Linked DNA regions of Phenylobacterium zucineum HLK1. The protein of the gene in region 2 interacts with the protein of the main gene of each other region in a pairwise test. Links are inferred from orthologs where the notes say so. Each region holds a gene or a part of one and is shown on either strand. Other genes may lie near its edges.

Region 1 (7,306 bases), 3.0 Mb from region 2 along the record:
GTCGGCCACGATGGCGCCCTTCTGCTCGCCCAGGCCGGCCGCCTCGGCCATCTCGGTGGTGAAGTTCTGGATGGTGGCGCCGATGTAGCCGCGCTCGATCTTGCCGCCGCGGATCAGCTGCTTGGTCACCGAATCGGCGAGATCGGCGGGGATGGCGAAGCCGATGCCGACCGACCCGCCCGAGGGCGAGAAGATCGCGGTGTTCACCCCGATCACCCGGCCGTAGACGTCGAACGTCGGCCCGCCCGAGTTGCCCCGGTTGATGGGGGCGTCGATCTGGATGTAGTCGACGAAGGTCTCGCCGATGTCGCGCCCGTAGGCCGAGATGATCCCGGCCGTGGCGGTGCCGCCCAGGCCGAACGGGTTGCCGACGGTGATCACCCAGTCGCCCACCCGCGGGCGCGCCGAGTTCTCGAAGTTCACGAACGGGAACGGGCCCTTGCCGTTCTTCACCTTGATGACCGCGATGTCGGTCGCCTCGTCGCGGCCGACGACGGTGGCCTCGAGCTCGGTCTCGTCCTTCAGGACGACGGTGATCTTCTCGGCGTTCTCGACCACGTGGTTGTTGGTGACGATGTAGCCGTCGGCCGAGATGAAGAAGCCCGAGCCCGCCGACTGCTGGGTCGGCAGGCGCGGCTGGCCGCGCTCGGTTTGGCCGCCCTCCTCGTCCTCGCCCCCGTCGGGCTGGCGCGGGATCAGGTTGAACGGGAAGCCCGGGATCTGCCGCAGGTCGCTCGGATTGACCCGGCTGGTCACGTTGATCGAGACCACCGCCGGCGAGACGCGATCGAAGATGTCGGCGAACGACATGGGCGCGCCGGGCGGCGGCGCGAAGATCGGCGTGGTCGACGCCTTGATGAGCCCGGCCTGCGGCTGGTCGGCCCGCGCCTCCGGCATCCGCATGCCCGCGCCCGCCACCGCGGCGGCCATCACGCCGGCGCCGGCCACGGCGCCCAGGAGGTAACCCGTCTTCTTCGAGGTCATAAGCCTTCAGTTTCCCTGTGCGCCCCGCACGTCCGCGGCGCGCCCGAACAACCTAGGTCCGATGCACGGAAGTGCAACGCTCCTCAAGTTACGTTTCGGATAGCCTGCGCGCAGCTTCGCGTCCGATCTTGGGCGCAAACGTGTCAGGTCTGTTCCGGGTCCGAAAGACGCTTCAGTCGATCGGCTTCTTCTTTTGACAGGTCCGGCTCGGGACTTTTCGCGCCCAGCCTGCGCATGAGGAGCGCCACGCCCGCCGCGAGCACGAGGAAGGGGCCGATCCAGAGGGCCAGGTTCCAGGCGTTGAACGACGGCGTCAGCAGCACGAACTCGCCGTAGCGGTCGGTCAGGAAGCGCTTGATCTCGTCCTCGCTGCGCCCGGCGCTGACCTGCTCGCGCACGATGCGGCGAAGGTCCTTGGCGAGCTCGGCCTCGGAATCGTCGATCGACTCGTTCTGGCAGACGAGGCAGCGGACATCCTTGAAGATCTCGCGCGCCTGCGCCTCCTGCGCCGGGTCGGCCAGCCGCTCGGCCGGGTCGGACGCCGCCGCGATCGAGAGCACGCCCGCCAGGGCGGCGAGGATCAGCTTCAGCCTCATGCGCGCGCCTCCCGCCGGCCGCCGACGCCCAGGCGCAGGCGGCGGTCGGAGAGCGACACGAACCCGCCCAGGGCCATGATCGCGGGCCCGATGAAGATCAGGCTCGCCCAGGGATTCCAGTAGGCGCGCACCAGCCACACCGGCTCGGGGCCGCCGTCGCGCCGCTCGCCCAGCACCACGTAGACGTGGCTCATGCCGCGGTAGCAGAGGCCGACTTCCGAGGTCGTCTGCCCGCCGGCGGTGTAGAGCCGCCGCTCGGGCGCGGCCCGGCAGATCACCTCGCCGTCGCGGGTCACGGTGACCGCGCCGCGCTCGGCCTCGTAGTTGGGACCTTCGACCGCCTCGATGGCGTCCAGGGTCACATGGTAGGCGCCGGCGTCCAGCGCCCCGCCGATCGGCAGGGTCTCGGCGGCCTCCACCTTCCACGTGGTCTCGAACACCGCGCCCAGGACGAAGACGCCCAGGCCCAGGTGCGCCAGGGTCATGCCCCAGGCGCCGCGCGGCAGGCCCCAGAGCCGGCGCCAGCTCTCGGACGCCGGCGCGCGGAAGGCCCGCACCCGCTCCAGGATCTCGGCCAGGGCGCCGGCGATCAGCCAGGCCCCCAGCGCCACGCCCGCCGCGCCCAGCGCCTTGCGCGGACTGACGAGGGCGATGGTCAGGAGCCCGGCGCCGAGCGCGATAAGGGCGGCGAGCCACAGCCGCTGCATCACCCCGCGCGCGTCGCCGCGTTTCCAGGCCAGCAGCGGACCGGCCGGCAGCAGGATCAGCAGCGCGGCCATCAGCGGCGTGAAGGTCAGGTTGAAGTAGGGCGGCCCCACTGAGATCGCATCGCCGGTCGCGGCCTCGCGGATCAGCGGGAACAGGGTCCCCAGCAGCACGGTGGCGGTCGCCGCCGTCAGCAGGATGTTGTTGAGCACCAGCGCGCTCTCGCGGCTCACCGGCGCGAACACCCCGCCCTGGGGCAGGCTGGGGGCGCGCCAGGCGAAAAGGGCGAAGCCCGCCCCCGCGGTGACGCCCAGGATCATGAGCAGCAGCACGCCGCGGGTCGGGTCCACGGCGAAGGCGTGCACCGAGGTCAGCACGCCCGAGCGCACCAGGAACGCTCCCAGCATCGAGAAGGTGAAGGCGGCCAGGGCCAGGAACACGGTCCAGCCCGGCAGGGCGCCGCGCTTTTCGGTCACCACCGCCGAGTGCAGCAGGGCCGCGGCGACCAGCCACGGCATGAAGCTGGCGTTCTCCACCGGGTCCCAGAACCACCAGCCGCCCCAGCCCAGCTCGTAATAGGCCCAGAACGAGCCCAGCATGATGCCGAGGGTCAGGAAGCTCCACGCGGCGAGGGTCCACGGCCGGACCCACCGCGCCCAGGCGGCGTCGACGCGGCCCTCCACCAGGGCGGCCACGGCGAACGAGAAGACCACCGACATGCCGACGTAGCCCGCGTAGAGGAACGGCGGGTGCAGGGCGAGCGCCGGGTCCTGCAGCAGCGGGTTGAGCGAGCGGCCTTCGACGGGCGGCTCGGCCAGCCGCATCAGCGGGTTCGAGGCGAAGACCGTGTAGGCCAGGAAGACGACGCCCAGCATCCCCTGGGTCGCCACCGTCACCGACCGCAGGCCGCGCGGCAGGCTGCGTCCGAGGCCCGCGGCGGCGGCGCCGAAGCCGGTCAGCGCCAGGCACCACAGCAGCATCGAGCCCTCGTGGCTGCCCCAGGCGCCGGCGATCCGGTAGAGCAGCGGCTTCTGCGAGTGCGAATTGGCCGCCACGTTGGCGACCGAGAAGTCCGAGGTGACGAAGGCCGTCACCAGGGCGGCGAAGGCGACCGCCACGCCGAGGAACGCGCCCAGCGCCGCCCCCTCGCCCGCGCCCGCGAGCACCGTCGAGCGGCGCAGGCGCGCGGCGATCGAGAGCCCCGTCTGGGCGATCGACAGCGCCAGCGCCAGCATCAGGGCGAAGGCGCCGGCCTCGGCGATCATCATAGGGCGTCGCCCTGGTGTTCCGGCCGCTGGCCGTCGCCGTACCACTCGCCCTGTTCCTTCAGGGCCTTGGACACCTCGCGCGGCATGTAGCGCTCATCGTGCTTGGCGAGCACGCGCTTGGCCTCGAAGACGCCGTCCTCGCGGAAGGCGCCGATGGCCACCACCCCCTGGCCCTCTCGGAACAGGTCGGGCAGGTCGCCCTGGAAGAGCACGCGGTCCTCGGCGTCCTGGTCGGCCACCGTGAACTCCACCCGCCCGTCGGGATGCTTCACCACCGAGCCGGCGGCGACGAGGCCTCCCAGCTGGATCGAGCGGCCCGGCGCGGGCCTGGCCGCCTCGGCCTGGGACGGGGTGTAGAAGAACGAGATCGAGTCCGAGAGGCCCCACAGGGTCAGGCCCGCGGCCACGGCCAGCACGGGGGCGATGGCCGCGACCAGCATCAGCCGCCGGCGGGCCTTGGGGGACTTGGGCAACCAGCTCATTCCATCGGCGCCGCGCGCGCGGCCTCCTCCAGTTGTTGCAGCACCTGCGGACGGTCGGCGTAGCGGGCTCGCGCCGTCGCCAGAGCGGCGTCGCGCCGCGCGTCCTCGCCCAGCACCGAATACGAGCGGACCAGCCGCACCCAGCCTTCGGGATCGTCGGGGTTTTCTTCCAGACGCGCGGCTAGGCCCTCGACCATGCCGCGGATCGCCTCGGCCTGCGGACCCACCGCCGCGGCGGCCGCGCCCCGGCCCTCGGCCTTGGCGATGGCGGCCTCGACGATCTCCCTCCGCGGCTCATCGGCCGGCACGTCGGCCAGCAGGGCGCGCAGCTCGGCGGCGCCCTCGGCGCGCTGGCCCGCCTCCACCTTGGCCTGGGCCAGGTAGAAGCGCGCCGCCGGATCGCCCGGCTCGCGGCGCAGCAGGTCCTCGAACACCGCCCGGGCGTCGGCCTCCACCTTGCCGCCGGCCTGGTAGACCAGGGCCTCGCCCAGGCTGCGCCGCAGGTCGGTGCGGTCCGGGGCCAGCTCGACGGCGCGGCGCAGCGCCCGCACGGCGGCCGGGACGTTGCCCGACTGACCCTCGGCGAGCGCCAGGAACCGGTAGCCCTCGGGATCCGCCGGCCGGGTCCTGATCACGTCGCGCAGCACGGCGGCGATCTCGGCGGCGCCGAGGGTCGAAAGGTCGGCGGCCTTCCACTCGGCCAGGCGCTGGGCGTAGGGGCGGTCGGGATAGCCCGGCGCCCCCAGCGCCAGATAGAGCCCGAGCGTCAGGGCGGGGACCGCCACGACCGCGGCCAGCACGCCGCCGCGCCCGCGCCCCTCGCCGGCCCAGGCGTCCTTCGGCGCATCGGCCGCGGCCAGCAGCCGACGGGCGGCCTCGGCGTGGGCGCTCTTGCGCTCGGCCTCGCCCATCAGGCCCCGGTCGGCCAGTTCGTCGATCTCGGAGAGCTGCCGGCGGTAGAGGACGGCGGCGGGATCGCCCGCGGCGTCCTCGGCCGCGGCGCCTCTGGCGCGCATCAGGATCAGGGCGGCGGCCGCCGCGGTCAGCACGCCCGCGACCACCCAGAACAGGATCATGGCGGCGGCTTTAGCCGAAACCCCGCGCGGGCGCGAGTGCGTCTCTTCTACGCGTCTGTCCTACCCGTCGGCGGCGAAGGGCAGGTCCGGGTGGGTCGCGGCGGCCGTGCGGCGGCGGACGAGGTCGGCGGCCTTCTCGCCGCGCACCAGCAGCGAAAGGTCGGCGGCGACCTCCAGGAACGCCTCGGCGACGTGCTCGTCCTCGGCGTCGCCGGTCTTCAGAAGGTCGACGGCCTCGTCGACATAGGAATCCAGATGCTCGCCGACCGCCTCCAACATCTTCAGGCGGGCGGCCGAGAAGCCGCCGTAGTTGGCGCTGGAGCGGATCTCCTGGGTGAAGTGCAGGAGCGCCACGGCGCGGGCGGTGGTGCGCGGGTCGGGCGGCAGGGTCAGGCGCGGGATCGCCCGGCGGATGCGGCGCAGCCGGGCCGGCTCGGTCGGCAGGGCCAGCTTCACGTGCTTCTCGGCGTCGCGCAGGCGTCCTTCCACGACGCTGGCCAGCGAGGCCTTCTGCTTGGAGATCCGGTGCCCCCAGCCGTGGTCGCGCGACAGGTCGATGTAGGTCTCGAGCTCGGCGATCTGCAGGGTGATCACCTCGACCAGCTTGCCGGCCCGGCGCGCCGCCTCGGGCCCGCCGTCCAGGTCGAACTTGGCGATCGACTTCAGGGCGTTGTCGATGTCCTCCAGCAGCCGCTCGCCGAAGCCGGCCATCTCGGAATCGGCGAGATAGCGCTCGTTGGGCTTGTCCATCACCTCCGAGATGATGCGCAGCACCATCCACGGATGAGCCATCTGGGCGGCCAGCATTTCGAAGAACCGCGGCCCGGCGTCCTCGGCGATGGCGACGGCGTCCTTGTAGGCGAGCCTGGCGGCGGCCGCGGAGCCTTCGCTGAACGAAGCCAGCCATTCAGGGATGCGGCGGCTGGCCCGGCGCACCACGGGCGCGAGATCCAGACAGGAGGCCAGCAGCTCGGCGCCGTTGGGCCGGGCCGCGTCGGCCAGTTCGGCGGCCTCGCGGAAGCCGGCGTGCTCGCGCGAGCGGACCGCGTAGGCGGCGATCCGGACGAGCTGGTCGAAGGACTCTTCCGAGCTCTCCTCGGGGTCGTAGGTCTCGAAGGTCTCGCGCGCCTCCTCCACCTCCTCGGGCGCGGTGGCGCGAAGGCCCCGCCACAGCAGGGCGAGGACGCGGGCGGGGAAGGTCAGGGCGCGTTCGTCGCGGCCGTCGCCCACGCACATGGGCGCGATCGGCTGCAGGACGGTGTTGCGCAGGCGCCGCTCGTCCACCTCGGACTCGACGAGACGCCGGACGCTGCCCAGGGCGGAGTCCTCGCTGGTCTCGGCGAGCGCCATCTGGAGATTGCCCACGACCTTGTCCGGCGCGGCTTCCACCAGCGTCCTGACGATCTCGATCTTGCGCTCCGACAGCGCGGCCATGGGTCCCCGGTCTCCGGCGGGGACACGGCCCCGCAGACTGGAATGTCGCCGCCGGGGGTTAAGGTTTTCCCAAACTTAAGGTTGACGGGCTTCGCCTCCCGCGGGCGGGCGCGTCAGGCCGCGGCGCGGGGCAGCCGGACAGAGAGCAGAAGGCCGCCGAGCGCGCTGTCGCCCAGCTCCAGCGAGCCGCCGTAGGCCCGCGCCAGCTCGTCGACGATCGACAGGCCGAGGCCCGAGCCGGGGGCGTTCTCGTCCAGGCGCGCGCCGCGACGGATCACCTCCTCGCGCCGGTCGGGAGGCAGGCCGGGGCCGTCGTCCTCGATGGTGAGCATCAGGCGCATCTCGTCCTCGGCGGCGGCGCGGACGCGGACCTTGCCGCGGCACCACTTGCCGGCGTTCTCCATGCCGTTGCCGGCGATCTCCAGCAGGTCCTGCCGCTCGCCAAGGAAGAACAGGTCCTCGGGCGCGTCCCAGTCGATGGTCACGCCCTTGTCGCGGAAGATCCGTTCCAGCGTGCGGGCGAGCTCGTCCAGCACCTCGGCGACGCTGGTGCGCTCGCCCTGGCCCTGGGTGCGGGCCGCGGCGCGGGCCCGGCGCAGGTGGTGGTCGACCTGCTGGCGCATCACCTCGGCCTGGCGGGCGACGACCTCGGCGAGTTGCCCCGGCTGCTGGCCGGCCTCGGTCATCATGACGCTGATCGGGGTCTTCAGGGCGTGCGCCAGGTTGCCGACGTGGGTGCGCTGGCGCTCCACGGTCTCCTG
Region 2 (7,294 bases):
TCCTCGACGCCACGGTGGGGCGCAACGCGCTGAACCAGGAGAACATCTTCGGCAACCAGATCGGCGTCTCGGGCATCGTCATGACCAAGCTGGACGGCACCGCCCGCGGCGGCGTGCTGGTGCCGGTCGCCCAGGCCTCGGACAGCCCCATCAAGCTGATCGGCGTGGGCGAGGGGATCGACGACCTGCAGCCCTTCGACGCCCGCGCCTTCGCCCGCTCCCTCGTAGGCCTCGCGGAGCCCGTCCGATGAACCAGCGCACGCGGGACTGGATCCGCTATTTCGTCGACTACTCGGCGCTCGTCGTGTTCCTCGTCGCCTACTTCATGACCGGCAAGGACATCACGGTCGCCACCTGGGCCCTGGTGGTGGGTTCGGGGATCGCGCTGGTCGTCGGCCTGGCGGTGGAGCGGCGGATCGCGCCCTTCCCCCTTATCGCCTGCGCCGCTGGCCTGGTGTTCGGCGGGCTGGCGCTGTTCTTCCACGACCCGCGGCTCCTGAAGATCAAGCCGACCATCATGAACGGGATCTTCGGCCTGGTGCTGACGGTCGGCCTCTTCATGGGCAAGCACCCGCTCAAGCTGCTGCTGGGCGAGGCGTTCCAGATGCCCGAGCCCGCCTGGCGGCGGCTGACCATCAACTATGCGCTGTTCTTCTTCGCCCTGGCGGGGCTGAACGAATTCGTCTGGCGGACCCAGGCCGAGGAGGTCTGGGTGGTGTTCCGCTTCCCCGGCTTGATGATCCTCACGCTGGTCTTTTCGATCGCCCACGCCCCGCTGCTGATGAAGTACGTGCGCGCCGACGAGCTGCCGCCGCCGCCGACGGAGTAAGGTTCGGGGGACGGGATCGTCCGTCGTCAAACCGTCGCAGAGAGCGGCTAAGTCTTGCCGCCGTCCAAGCCAGTTGGGGGACGGTGACGACCATGGCCAAAGGCAAGGCGCGTGCGAAGGCCGGCGTGGCCGCCCTCGACGGCTCGCCCAGTCATCTGCTGCATCGGGCGCTGCAGCGGGCGCTCGACGAATACGCCGCCGAGTTCGGCGCCGGCGCGATCACCCAGCGCCAGTACGCGGTCCTGGCGGCGGTCGCCGCCCAGGAGGGGGCGACCCAAACCGACCTCGTCCGCGCCACCGGCATCGACCGCTCGACCCTCGCCGACATGGCCGCCCGGATGATCGCGAAGGGCCTGCTGGCCCGGGAGCGCTCGACCGCCGACGCCCGCGCCAACGCCGTGCGCCTGACGCCCGAGGGCCAGGCCGCCCTGGCCGAGGCCCAGCCGAAGATGGCCGCGGTGGACGGCCGGCTGCTGAAGCTGATCCCCGGCCGCACGCGCCGCGAGGCCTTCGTCCGGCTGCTGAAGGACCTGGCGGGCGTTGGCGAGCCCCAGGGCAAGACCGAGGCCGAGGCCAAGCCGGCCAAGAAGCCCAGGGCGGACAAGGCCGCGAAGCCCGAGTCGAAAAAGAAGAAGAAGCTGAAGAAGGCGGCCTGAAACGGCCGATCCGTCCGGCGGCCGCCTACGCCGACGGGCGGGGCATCACCACGTCCGTGGGCCGCAGGTGCGGCGTGCGCAGGCGTTCATAGCCGGCCTCGGGCAGGGTCCGCATGATGATGTCGAGCATCGTCCCGCCGTCCGCCGTGATGGGCGGCGGTTCGCCGTAGAGCGCGCGCCACAAGGCCGCGGCCTCCTCGTAGATCCGGTCTTCCCGTCCCATCGCTCGTCTTACGAAACGCATTCAACAAATGACGAAACACGCGGAGCCGACCCGCGTTCCGCGCGGAATATGGTTAATTTTGCGTAGTTTAGGTGGAGCTGAAGCTCAGACGCGGATGTCCAGCAGCGAGCCGGGGCGCAGGATCCGCTGCGGCGCCTCGGCGCCGGGATCGGGCGTGCGGGAGGGGGCCTGCGGCGGGGGTTCGGCCGGCCGCGGGGCGGCGGCGGCGGCGGGCGCCTGAGCCTGACCCAGGGCGGCGGCGAAGAACGCCCGCTGGGCGGCCTGGCGCGCGGGATCCAGGCCGTGCGACTGGGGCGCGGCGGGTGGCGGCAGGTTCGGTCGGATCGTGGTCACGGGCGGAAGGCCGGACATGGTTAACAGGGACGCTCCCTGGGTGCCCGCGTCCGCCTCAAGAAGTGGTTAACGCGCCCGGCCGCGCACCTCATCAGCGCGCCCTTCTCAGCGGGCCTGGGCCGCAAGCCTCCGGGCGTCGGCCTCGGTGAGGGGGCCGGTGTGCTTGGCCAGGATCATGCCGTCGCGGCCCACGACATAGGTCTCGGGCACGCCGGTGACGCCGAACTCGACGCCCGCGCGCCCGTCGCGGTCCACCAGCACCTCCGCGTAGGGATCGCCGAGGCGGTCCAGGAAGGCCTGGCTGTTCTGGGGCGCGTCCTTGTAGGCGATGCCGACCACCCGCACCGGCTGGCCCTTCAGGCCCATCAGCACCGGGTGCTCGATCTCGCAGGGGGCGCACCAGGAGGCGAAGAAGTTGACGATCATCGGTCCTTCCGACGCCATCTCGCGCAGGGAAACCGGCTGGCCCTCGGCGAGCGTCGGCAGGCTGACCGTCGGTACGGGTTTGCCCACCAGCGCCTGCGGCTGGATCTGCGGATTGCGGTTGAGGGCGTAGAGGCCGAACAGCAGCCCCAGGGCGACCAGGGCGGCGAGCGGGATCCAGGCCAGCCAGCGGCTCATTTGCGGGCGCGCTCCTCGTAGCGGCGCTTCCAGCGGCGGGCGTGGGCCAGCGCCTCCCACACCATGCCGGCGAAGGCCAGGCCAGTCACGACGAAGGCGGGCCAGATGTAGGCGGCGTAGTCGGGCAGGGTCTCAGGCAGCGTCTGCGGCATCGGCTCAGCCCCGCGCCTGCCGCAGCGCCGCGGCCTCGGCCCGCCGGCGCCACACCTCGCCGCGGATCCGCACCAGCCACAGCGAGCCGAAGGCCGACAGATAGGAAAGGCTCATCAGCAGCAGCGGCGTCAGGTAGACGGCGGGCAGGGCGGGACCGCCCTCGGCGAAGAGGGTCGAGCCCTGGTGCAGGGTGTTCCACCACTCCACGCTGTACTTGATGACCGGCAGGTTCACCGCGCCCACCAGCGCCAGGATGGCGGCTGCGCGCCCGGCCTTGGCCTCGTCGTCGATCGCCGCGCGCAGGGCCATGTAGGCGAGGTACAGCAGGAACAGCACCAGCACCGAGGTCAGCCGGGCGTCCCAGACCCACCAGGCGCCCCACATCGGCCGGCCCCAGAGCGCGCCGGTGACCAGGGCCAGGAAGGTGAAGCCCGCGCCGAGCGGCGCCGCGGCCTGGGCGGCCGCGTCGGCCAGGACGTGCCGGAACACCAGCGACAGGAAGCTCGCCACCGCCAGGCAGACGTAGGCGAACATCGAGATCTGCGCCGCCGGCACGTGGATGAACATGATCCGGACGGTCAGGCCCTGCTGGTAGTCGGGCGGGGCGGCGAAGCCCAGCCACAGGCCGGCGGCCGCCAGCGCGGCGGCGAGCAAGCCGAACAGCGGCGCGGCCCAGCGCGAGAACGCCATGAAGCGCTCGGGATTGGCCAGGAAGGCGGGGGCCGGGATCATGGCCGATCCGCTTAAGGCCCGGCGGCCCGACCCGCAAGCGGTCCCGGGCGCAGGCCCCTACGCGCCTCTCCCTACATCGGCGGCGGCGGGGGTCCCGGCGGGCCCGGCGGCTTGGGCGGCATCGGGGGCCTGGGCGGCTTCGGTGGGGCGTCGAGGTGCGCCATGTGCGGGATCATCATCGGGCCCAGGCCCGGGCCCACCATCATCAGCATGGGCATGGCGTCGAAGGCCTTCCTCTGCTTTGCGTCGAGCTGGGCGTAGAACGCGCGGGTGGCGTCGATCCGCGCCTTCATCGCCTTCTGCTGCTCGGCCATCCTGGCCTCCATCTCGGAGAGGCGCTCCAGCGTCGTCTTGCCGCTGTCGTGCTCGAACCGCACCATCTCGTGGCGGGCGTGCTCGCGCCGGGTGGCCTCGAGGAAGGCCTTCAGCGCCGGCTCCTGGTCGGGACGCAGCTGCAGGACGTCCTTCAGGTGCTCGGTCCGGTCGCCGCGGCGGATCACCACGTCGCCGTCGCCGACGCGCGTGATGTGGACATGGCGCTCGGCGCGAGCGTCGTTCTTGCCATGCGCCTCGTGCGGATGGGCGGAGGCCGGCCCGGCCGCCGCCAGGGCGGCCAGCGCGGCTCCCGCAAGGAACCAGTGAGGGGTCTTCGGCATCGCCTTTTCGTCTCCCGTGGCAGGCGTCTGAGGGGCCAAGCTCAGCCGTCAGGATGGGGCGAAAAAGCGGCGTTCGGCATGAAGCTTTGTTCATGTGCCAGCGGCCCCGCGAAGCGGCATACGGTCGAGCTTTGATGTGGAGATCCCGATGCTCGCAGCCCTGCTGCTCGCGGCCGCCGTGGCCGCCCCTGCCCCTGCCCCAGATGCGGCGCCCGACCCGGCCGCCGTGCGGGCGATCGAGGCGGTGGCCTACGACTATGTGGACGGCCAGCTGGAGGGCGATCCGGCGCGCGTCGCCCGCGCCCTGCATCCCGACCTCGCCAAACGGGCGGTCGAGACCAACCCCGACGAGGTCTACGCCCTGCGCCGGATGTCGAAGGAGGAGCTGGTCGAGCTCACCCGCCAGGGCGTTCTGAAGACCCCGAAGGACCAGTGGAGCCGTTCGGTGAAGGTGCTGGACGTGGCGGGCGAGGTGGCGGTGGCCCGGGTCGAGACGCCCTGGTTCATCGACTACTTCCACCTCGGCCGGTTCGGCGAGCGGTGGGTGATCGTCAACGCCATGTGGCATCCCAAGCCGCGGCCGGCCGCCAGGGACTAGGCGAGAAGGCCTAGGACAGCGCGTTGCGGCAGGCGGCGGCCATGGCCAGCGGCCCCAGCGCCAGGGCGGCGGCGGCGTAGGCGCCCAGCAGGGCGAACCCGGCCTTCCACGGCAGGCCCGAGGCGAAGGCGTCCAGGGCGCCGCCGCCGAAGATCACCGGCGGGACGAACAGCGGCAGGACGATCACCGCCGTCAGCAGGCCCCCGCGGCGGGCGCCGAGGCTGAGCGCCGCGCCGATGCCGCCCATGAAGGCGAAGGCGACGCCGCCCAGCAGCGCGCAGGCGAAGATCATGGGGGCGAGCGCCGGCGAGGCGCCGAGCGCGATCGCGGCGACAGGCGCGGCCGCCGCCAGGGGCGCGCCGGTGGCCAGCCACTGGCCGAGGCACTTCACGGCGCAGGTGAGCTCCAGCGGCAGCGGCGAGAGCGCCAGCAGGTCCAGGGCCCCGTCCTCGAAGTCGCGCTCGAAAAGCCGATCGAGGGACAGCAGCGAGGCGAGCGCCAGGGCCACCCAGGCCGCCCCGGGCGCGATGGCCGCCAGCCGGTCGGGCTCGGGCCCGATCGCCAGCGGGATCAGGGTGGCGACGCCGGCGTAGAAGCCCACTGCCACCAGCGGGCCGCCGCCGCGGCCCCAGGCCAGGGCCGTCTCGCGGGCGAGCAGGGCGGAGAAGCGGCTCATGCGCCGAGATCCAGCGCGACCGCGGGGATGGGCAGCGGGTCGTGCACCGCGGCCACGATCATCCCGCCGTCGGCCAGGTGTCCGGCCATCAGCTCGCCCGCGCGCGCGCGCCAGCCGGCGTCCAGCGGGCTGAGCGGCTCGTCCAGCAGCCAGAGCGGCCGGGGCGCGGCGGCCGTGCGCGACAGGGCCAGGCGCCGCCGCTGGCCCGCCGACAGGCGTCGGACCTCGAGGTCAAGCAGCCGGACGAGGTCGAAGGTCTCGGCCGCGGCCGCCGCCGAGGCCTCGGTCCCCCCGGACCAGACGCTCCAGAACACCAGCTCCTCGCGCACCGTGCGCCCGGGCTTCAGCCCGTCCTGGTGGCCGACGAAGTGCACGGCCGCGGCCCGCGCCTCGGCCGGTTCGGCCCCGCCGAAGCCGATCTCCCCCGCTTCCAGGCGCACGAGTCCGGCGATCGCCCGCAACAGGCTGGTCTTGCCCGAGCCGTTCGGCCCGGTCAGCGCGCAGGCCTGGCCGGCCGCGAGCGTCAGCCCCAGCCCCTCGAACAGCACCCGCCCGCCACGCCGGACGGACGCGTCGGAAATGACCAGCTCCGATATCATCGGCCGGCCTGCCCCGCCGCGGCGCTACCCCTCAGATTTTGCGAACGATTCGCAAGGTGCGCCGCGCATGGACGGGCGCGATGGCCGGGGCTATGAAGCGGCCGGCCGCCACCGCCCCAGGGGGCCAACGCCGCGCGGGGACGAACGCTGTGTGTCCGCCCCTTCAGAGCGCGCGATCCCTGGAACGTGTGGGAGGCCGGGAACAGAGAAAGGATCTCCCCTCATGGCGTCAGTCGACAGCCTGAAAACCCGCCGCGAGCTCGTGGTGGGCGACAAGACCTACGCTTACTACAGCCTTCGCGCCGCCGAGGAAGCGGGACTTTCGGGCGTTTCGCGCCTGCCCATCTCGATGAAGGTGCTGCTCGAGAACCTGCTGCGCAACGAGGACGGCCAGTCGGTCACCGCCGACGACCTGAAGGCCCTCGCCGCCTGGCTCGAGAACAAGGGCTCGGTCGAGCACGAGATCAGCTTCCGCCCCGCGCGGGTGCTGATGCAGGACTTCACCGGCGTGCCGGCGGTGGTGGACCTGGCCGCCATGCGCGACGCCATGACGGCGCTCGGCGGCGACCCCGAGAAGATCAACCCGCTGAACCCGGTCGACCTCGTCATCGACCACTCGGTAATGGTGGACTACTTCGGCACCGCCAAGGCGTTCCAGAACAACGTCGAGCGCGAGTATGAGCGCAACATGGAGCGCTACCGCTTCCTGCGCTGGGGCTCGTCGGCCTTCAACAACTTCCGCGTGGTGCCGCCCGGCACCGGCATCTGCCACCAGGTGAACCTGGAGTACCTGGCCCAGACCGTCTGGACCAACACGGACGAGGGCCAGGAAGTCGCCTATCCCGACACCGTGGTCGGCACCGACTCCCACACCACCATGGTCAACGGCCTGTCGGTCCTGGGCTGGGGCGTGGGCGGCATCGAGGCCGAGGCGGCCATGCTGGGCCAGCCGATCCCGATGCTGATCCCCGAAGTCATCGGCTTCCGCCTGGACGGCGTCCTGCCCGACGGTACGACGGCCACCGATCTGGTGCTCACCGTCACCCAGATGCTCCGCAAGAAGGGCGTGGTCGGCAAGTTCGTCGAGTTCTACGGCCCGGGCCTGCAGCACCTGACGCTGGAAGACCAGGCCACCATCGCCAACATGGCCCCGGAATACGGCGCGACCTGCGGCTTCTTCCCGGTCACCCAGGCGAC

The links.
Region 1: the proteins of ccmC (region 2) and ccmE interact in binary tests that used the Escherichia coli proteins (3 or more experiments, as listed by UniProt). The link is inferred for Phenylobacterium zucineum HLK1 from one-to-one orthologs.

The regions. Positions count from the first base shown.
Region 1 is NC_011144.1:3,083,418-3,090,723, forward strand. What follows is about bases 2,293-5,276. They hold ccmE (cytochrome c maturation protein CcmE), read right to left. Parts: upstream 4,036-5,276; coding sequence 3,550-4,035; downstream 2,293-3,549. Other genes in these bases: PHZ_RS14920 (heme lyase CcmF/NrfE family subunit), read right to left, coding at 2,293-3,550; ccmI (c-type cytochrome biogenesis protein CcmI), read right to left, coding at 4,032-5,111; PHZ_RS14935 (hypothetical protein), read right to left, coding at 5,172-5,276. In the rest of the region: PHZ_RS14910 (Do family serine endopeptidase), read right to left, coding at 1-984; PHZ_RS14915 (cytochrome c-type biogenesis protein), read right to left, coding at 1,128-1,580; more of PHZ_RS14920, read right to left, coding at 1,577-2,292; more of PHZ_RS14935, read right to left, coding at 5,277-6,545; PHZ_RS14940 (ATP-binding protein), read right to left, coding at 6,659-7,306. UniProt on the Escherichia coli protein: Heme chaperone required for the biogenesis of c-type cytochromes. Transiently binds heme delivered by CcmC and transfers the heme to apo-cytochromes in a process facilitated by CcmF and CcmH.
Region 2 is NC_011144.1:124,578-131,871, forward strand. What follows is about bases 1,705-4,676. They hold ccmC (heme ABC transporter permease CcmC), read right to left. Parts: upstream 3,569-4,676; coding sequence 2,840-3,568; downstream 1,705-2,839. Other genes in these bases: PHZ_RS00720 (hypothetical protein), read right to left, coding at 1,705-1,708; PHZ_RS22940 (hypothetical protein), read right to left, coding at 1,814-2,080; PHZ_RS00730 (DsbE family thiol:disulfide interchange protein), read right to left, coding at 2,168-2,683; ccmD (heme exporter protein CcmD), read right to left, coding at 2,680-2,835; PHZ_RS21375 (Spy/CpxP family protein refolding chaperone), read right to left, coding at 3,640-4,224. Also shown: signal recognition particle-docking protein FtsY, read left to right, coding at 1-251; PHZ_RS00710 (inner membrane-spanning protein YciB), read left to right, coding at 248-829; PHZ_RS00715 (MarR family winged helix-turn-helix transcriptional regulator), read left to right, coding at 922-1,485; more of PHZ_RS00720, read right to left, coding at 1,511-1,704; more of PHZ_RS00745, read left to right, coding at 4,677-4,822; heme exporter protein CcmB, read right to left, coding at 4,833-5,498; heme ABC exporter ATP-binding protein CcmA, read right to left, coding at 5,495-6,097; aconitate hydratase AcnA, read left to right, coding at 6,321-7,294. UniProt on the Escherichia coli protein: Required for the export of heme to the periplasm for the biogenesis of c-type cytochromes.